Regions from separate parts of the Desmospora activa DSM 45169 genome, predicted to be linked through region 2. Evidence: a T-box and tRNA genes for the amino acid it is inferred to sense, from the RefSeq annotation. Region 2 holds a T-box; the other holds one or more tRNA genes.

Region 1 (3,406 bases), 110 kb from region 2:
TTCCTTTAAGGTAATATGGGGTGGAATCCAGGCATAGTGAGGATCATAGCGCTTTCGATAAGAGTTGATCAAATCCTGTACTTTTTTTTCAGGAAAAAAAGTGATTCCGTATTTCATGTCGCTCCCTCCTCGGATTCGGCTGAAGCCCTTGGTTAAGGTTTTGGTTGTCGCCTAAATAAGTGCAGACTTTTGCCGAATTGCTAAACGCTTCATCACTCCATTATAACGCTTACTTCTTTATGAATAAAGGGAGTAGCCGGACTTCTGTGGTAAAATCTCCGTTTTAAGCATTATAACCCCGGCATCAGTAAAATAAATATGGCTTTGTTTTTCTGTGATAAAATGGAGGTGGTATGATGTGGTGAAACATGGAAGGAGGAATAGACATGAAGCGGCGAGTGCATAGCAAAGAAGTGAAACAAGCAGCTGTTGATCGTCTCCGCCAGCGCGGAGTCACAATAGAAGGGATCGCGGAGATTGTATTTCGCATGCAGTCCCCCTATAGCCAGGAATTGACGATAGAAGATTGCGTAGAGAGCGTGATTGCCGTTTTGGAAAAGCGGGAGATGCAACATGCCATACTGGTTGGGGTGGAGCTAGATCTATTGGCTGAAAAAAATCAGCTGTCTGAACCGCTACAGTCACTCGTTCAATCCGATGAAGGGTTGTTTGGATGCGATGAGACCCTGGCTTTGGGATCGGTATTCGGGTATGGAAGTATTGCGGTCACCACATTCGGCTACCTCGATAAGCATAAAATCGGATTAATTAAGAAATTGGATACCAAAAAAGACGGACCCGTCCATACTTTTTTGGATGACCTGGTAGCCAGTATTGCAGCTGCAGCCTCAAGCCGGCTGGCCCATCGCATCCGCGATCGGGAAGAAGCGGAAGAAACGCAAGCAAAGAAGGAGACATCGGCGTAAGGTACGCAGGGTGATTGGATGGCGGGTGGGGCGTAAAAACGCTCCCCGCTATCCCTGATGCTTCGCTGATGAAACTTTATGCAGCAAAAGATCCGTCGCATGAAAAAACCGGACAGTTGCTGTCCGGTGTAATAAGGAGGGAACATCTGTCCAAAAGACCAGATTGTTGAACAAGCGCAATTGAATTCAATTGCTGATTTATCGTATGAACAGGAGACGTCAGCGGTTTGGGACTATAAGTAAAATGGTCGTCAGCCCGGTGGATGAAACGGACCCGCCTTTGCCACACTAAAAAAGGCAAATGGGCAAAGAAAAGAGGGAAGTGTCGGTGTCCGATTGGATTTATTGGGCAAAATTGTATGATACCCGTTTTCAAGCGCGTTGTTTGGCAACCCGTATGGAGGAAGATTGGTGGATTTATGGGTACGACAGCCCGGCGGAAGTGGAGGTTTACCAATGTAAAAGCGGACGATATGGGGTTCGCTATATGTGGGAATCCAGACAGAACCCTACAAAAAGCCGTTTCCAAAAATAACGGTAAAAAAAATCTCAAAAAACCCTTGCATCAAAGATCTAAATCATGTATATTAATAAATGTCGCTGCCGCGGGGTGGAGCAGCTGGTAGCTCGTCGGGCTCATAACCCGAAGGTCGCAGGTTCAAATCCTGCCCCCGCAACCAAAATATGGAGCTGTGGTGAAGTTGGAGTTCACGCCGGCCTGTCACGCCGGAGGTCGCGGGTTCGAGTCCCGTCAGCTCCGCCATATTTTTTGGGCCTATAGCTCAGTTGGTAGAGCGGTCGGCTCATAACCGATTGGTCACAGGTTCGAGTCCTGTTGGGCCCACCAACACAGAGGCTTTTCGGGCAGTTAGCTCAGGGGGAGAGCGCTACCTTGACACGGTAGAGGTCACTGGTTCGATCCCAGTACTGCCCACCACCGAAACCCTTAGATATGAGGGTTTTTTGTTTTGTTGGGGCTCCAGCATAAATACCAAGAGCCCCCGTTCCTAAATAACACGGAAAATCAGGTCGGCCCACGGTTGCAGAGAATTGTTGATATGCTTTTTTTACCCAGTCAGGAGCAGCAAGAGAGTCAGAGGCGAAGTCCTTTGGTAAAAGTAGACGCATTTACATCCTCCTAATGTCTAATTATCGGTGCTTTTCCTTATTTTCATTGTATTACAATCATTGTGTCATAGAAAGAATTCGTTTTAGGGAATCTGTCTATCGTATTAGTTTTTTTTGCCTATCTGATTCTGTTTGATATGATCCTTTATCTCCTGATTCATATGGCGAAAGATACAGGGAAAGATGGGTCTTTTTTCTTTGCTTGTCCGTGTTACAATGATAAAACAGCAAAAGATTGTATGAGGGGTGAGCTATGGGAAGACCAGTGGTCATGGTGGCTGCCGGCTTGTTGCTGATATTGCTGCTTGTGGCTGTCGCTCATTCGGTAGCACCGGAGGTTTCCGGAAAATCCGCTTTGGTTCAGGATAAAACTGGGCAAACGATAAAACCGGAAAAAGAGTCCCTGCTGGTTCGAAAGGTTGAGGGACGATCTTATTTTCATTTGCAGGAGTTAAAACGATTAGGGATTCAAATAGATGTGGATGAAGAAATGGGAACCGTAACCTTAAACGAGGGTGCGTTAACCCTGCACCTGGTGCGGGAGGCGCCGGTTCTTAGTCGCAACCACCGCTATCTACCTGTTGACGCTACCCCTTTGTGGGAAGGGGAGAATGAGATCTGGATTCCGGTGGAAGTGGTGGAGGTTGGATTTGATCGATCGGTGAAAGTGGATAGTGTGAAAGGTGTGGCGACGGTGGGGCCTCCAGCGGCGGAGGCGTCTGCATTTTCCGATCATTCCCCTGATTCCCCTGAAGAGATAAGCGTCGCCCAAATGATTGAGTATTTATCATTTTTATCCAGTCCAATCGAGGGTGCACAGGTGAGCAGTCAACCCTCCCACCTCCCAGGGGCGCCTCGCACTTATCGCGGCGGTACGCATGAAGGGTTGGACTATTATACGGCTGCTTCGGGGATGGTGATTGATACCGATACCGCCGTCATCGCTGCAGCAGATGGCATCATTGTCCGGGTGGATCATGATTATGTGGAAATGTCGGAAAAGCAACGAAACCGCTTGTTGGAGATTGCCGCTCGTCATCAGGGACAAACGCCTGCCCATATCTTTGACAAGATGCGAGGACGAACCGTTTGGATTCAACATAAAAACGGTGTGCTTACTCGTTATGCCCATTTGGACCGTGTCTCTCCCAACCTTCAGTTGGGGGATGAAGTAAAACGTGGCGATCGAGTGGGATATGTGGGGAATTCCGGTACGCGTGACGGGGTAAAAGGGAATGATCGGGGGTTGCACCTTCATTTTGATATCTTGATCGATGATCGTTGGATCTGGGAGCCGTATACACCGGCGGAGAGGCGTCAGATACTGGAAGGCGTCTTCAATTGACAGGATC
Region 2 (3,406 bases):
ATTGATTTGGACATTTTGCGCCCTTCCCCGTCCAAGGTAAACCCATGGGACAGCACACCTTTGTATGGTGGCTTTCCTGTAGTAGCGACAGCAGTAGATAGAGAAGAATTGAACCAGCCCCGGTACTGATCGGAACCTTCCAGGTAGATATCCGCCGGCCATGCCGTTTCTTCGCGTTGTTGCAGTACAGCGGCATGGCTGCTGCCGGAATCAAACCAGACATCCATGATATCTGTCTCTTTGCGGAAGGTCTGGTTGCCGCATTCGGCACAGGTCGCTCCCGGATGGAGAAGTTGCTCCACATCTTTGGCAAACCAAGCGGAGGAGCCCTCCGCGGCAAAAATAGCGGCAATATGGTCAATCGATTCATCGGTGATATGAGGATGGCTACATTTTTCACAATAGAAGATGGGCAACGGCACTCCCCACACCCGTTGCCGGGAAATACACCAATCTCCTCGATCCGCAACCATATTGTGTAGACGCACTTCTCCCCAGGCAGGAATCCACTTCACCTCGCGGATCGCCTCTAGCAATTGTTGGCGAAAGCCGTCAATTGAGGCAAACCATTGCTCTGTCGCCCGGTAAATAACCGGCTTTTTTGTGCGCCAGTCATGGGGGTATTGGTGAGTGAGAAAGGTTAGCTTCAACAGATAACCGGTTTCATCCAATTTAGCGGTAATCGCTTTATTGGCCTCTTCATAGAAAAGTCCTTCAAAGCCAGGAGCCTCAGCCGTCATTTTTCCTTTTTCGTCAACCGGGCATAAAACCCCTAAGTTATATTTCTTGCCCAGTTCAAAGTCTTCCGCTCCATGGCCCGGTGCCGTGTGTACACAACCAGTACCGGCATCCAAGGTGACGTGGTCTCCCAGAACAAGGGGACTTTCTCGGTCATAGAAAGGATGGCGACAGATCACATCGGATAGTTGCGAGCCTTTAAAGGTCTCTCCTTTTTGATACTCCTCGATTCCTGCCAATTTCATCACGGAATCGACCAATTCCTCCGCCATCAACCACTGCTGCCCACCGGTTTTGACCAAGGTGTAGGTAAAATCGGCATGGATTGCAATGGCCAAGTTCGCCGGAATCGTCCAAGGAGTCGTCGTCCAGATAACGACAAAAGCATCTTGCGGCAGGATTCCGTTTCCATCCTTTACCGGGAATTTGACATAGATGGAAGGGGATCGTTTATCCATATACTCGATTTCAGCATCGGCAAGTGCTGACTCTGACGACGGGGACCAATAGATGGATCGATACCCGCGATAGATGTGTCCCTTCTTCACCATCTCACCAAAGACGCGCACTTGCTCCGCTTCATATTTCGGTTTCAATGTTACATATGGGTTCTCCCAATCACCCCGTACACCCAAGCGCTTAAACTGTTCCCGTTGTTTATCGATAAAGGACCAAGCGTAATCCTCACAATGCCGACGGAATTCAACAGGGTCCATTTTTTTGCGATCTACTTTCTTTTTGGTGGTAACGGCATGCTCAATTGGCAGACCGTGTGTATCCCATCCTGGAATATAGGGAGCATCATATCCTTGCAGCGAGCGAAAACGGACGATAAAATCTTTTAAGATTTTATTCAACGCGTGACCAATATGGATATCGCCGTTGGCGTACGGAGGGCCATCGTGGAGGATAAATTTTGGTTGTCCTTGTCGTCGTTCCAATACCTGTTCATAGATTTGTACCTCTTCCCACCATTTTTGCATCTCCGGTTCCCGGTTGGGGAGGTTCCCCCGCATGGGAAAGTCGGTCTGCGGCAGGTTGAGTGTTTTTTTATAATCCATATCCCCTACTCCTTCCATCATAAAAAAACTCCTCTATCCCAAAGGGACGAGAAGTTACCCGCGGTACCACCCTGATAAGCCTCTACGCTGAATGCGTAAAGAGCCCACTTTTCATTCGTAACGGGAATGACGCGGTTCTCCCTACTCCTTTCACGTTTCAGGAAAACAGCTCCCGGGTGATCTTCGACAGGTGCTTGGACCGGGCTCCCACCTTCCCCGGTTCGCTGAACCAATGCTACTCTGTCTACTCTCCCGATCCTTGCCTACACATGTTTGCTTTTACCACTCTCCCTGCATACGCAGGGGATTTCCCACAGGGACTTCCTTCGGTCGCTTGGGTGATCTCCAGTAGTCCAGTGAGTTCCTAAGCGAACCGTAAACCCCACGGTAAAATAGCGCTTTGTCACTATAACTAGACCAGACCTACTGCCTTTTGGTTTGCCTTTCAGTCTAGCCATTGACAAACTGTCACATACGTGCAAGAGGATTAGAACATCGCTTTCCGCTTCATTTTACGGGAAGTACGACGCAATTCCCGGCGAGGCTCGTCCTCTTCTTCCATATAAGAAGCCTCACTATCATCCATAGACGCGTGCGTGTTATAACTGTCCGTATGACTGTAATCCTGTTGGTGAGAACGGCCTTCCATTGCCAGTTGTTGCGAATCTTGCTCACTGTATTGCTCCAGCTGTTCCCCCACTTCTTCCAGCCCTTCTTCCAGTTCTTCGAGGGATTCCCAATCGGAGTTGTCCAAGATATCCAGATGGGACTGAACCAATGTGCGGAAACGGGCACGGTACACTGTCGCTTTTTGCTTCAGATCCAACAGCTCACTGTGAATGGCACGCGCTTTTTGCAGCGCTTCATTAATAATCCGATCCGCATTTTTCTCCGCTTCCTGAACGATCAATTCCGCTTCTTTCTTAGCGTTTAAGCGCACCTCTTCCGCAACTTCCTGCGCCACACGAATCGATTTGTGAATGCTCTGCTCCATCGAAGAGAGTGTAGCGGATGAGAGGGGAGCGGGGGCATTCTGAACCGGGGCCGGAGGTTCTGGAGCTTGGTAACGTTGCTGAACAGCCGGCGGTTGTGGGGCGGTATGTTGTGGTTGCGGTTGTTGCGGTTGGGGCGGTTCATGATGCACCGGCGCCATCTCCTGCTCTTCCAGCGCTTGCTCCAGTTCTTGCTGCAACTCCTCAACCTGTTGTTCCAGTTGTTGTTTCTCTCGAATCAGGAATTCAAAATCCTTGATAATCTGATCGAGGAAGTCGTTCACTTCATCTACATCATAGCCGCGAAACGAGCGTTTAAATTCTTTGTTGTGTATATCCAAAGGACTAAGCGGCAAGATTGACACCTCCTCAAAGGATTGGCTTCGCCATCTTTATTCTACAATGGTAGCAAAATTCCTTCCACATGGCTACTGCTGTTTCAAACCGCTCAAGAGCGGAAAGCATAAAGTGGCGAAGCAAAACGAAACGATGTTCTCTTCCTACAAGTATCGAATCAAATTTAACAAGAAACGCCCTTTTTTGGAAACACCCAATTTTTCCCACACCTGAATTCTTCCGAATCCTCGCAGGGAAATCATATCTCCCTCTGCCACG

Evidence for each region. The T-box of region 2 lies ahead of ileS (isoleucine--tRNA ligase). A T-box ahead of a tRNA ligase gene usually reads a tRNA of that ligase, here a tRNA-Ile.
Region 1: it has a tRNA-Ile gene. The T-box ahead of ileS (isoleucine--tRNA ligase) is inferred to sense a tRNA for this amino acid. The anticodon was not compared.

The regions. Positions count from the first base shown of each region.
Region 1 is NZ_PZZP01000001.1:1,921,720-1,925,125, reverse strand. Features, by position in the region: gene C8J48_RS09380 (2'-5' RNA ligase family protein) at 1-117, opposite strand, end outside; gene C8J48_RS09375 (phosphatidylglycerophosphatase A family protein) at 387-926, shown strand; gene C8J48_RS09370 (hypothetical protein) at 1,228-1,461, shown strand; tRNA gene C8J48_RS09365 (tRNA-Met) at 1,531-1,606, shown strand; tRNA gene C8J48_RS09360 (tRNA-Asp) at 1,613-1,689, shown strand; tRNA gene C8J48_RS09355 (tRNA-Ile) at 1,698-1,773, shown strand; tRNA gene C8J48_RS09350 (tRNA-Val) at 1,789-1,863, shown strand; gene C8J48_RS09345 (M23 family metallopeptidase) at 2,308-3,399, shown strand.
Region 2 is NZ_PZZP01000001.1:1,812,832-1,816,237, forward strand. Features, by position in the region: gene ileS (isoleucine--tRNA ligase) at 1-1,799, opposite strand, end outside; T-box leader at 1,839-2,068, opposite strand; gene C8J48_RS08810 (DivIVA domain-containing protein) at 2,287-2,952, opposite strand; partial or broken gene C8J48_RS08815 (DivIVA domain-containing protein) at 2,977-3,147, opposite strand; gene C8J48_RS08820 (YlmH family RNA-binding protein) at 3,292-3,406, opposite strand, start outside.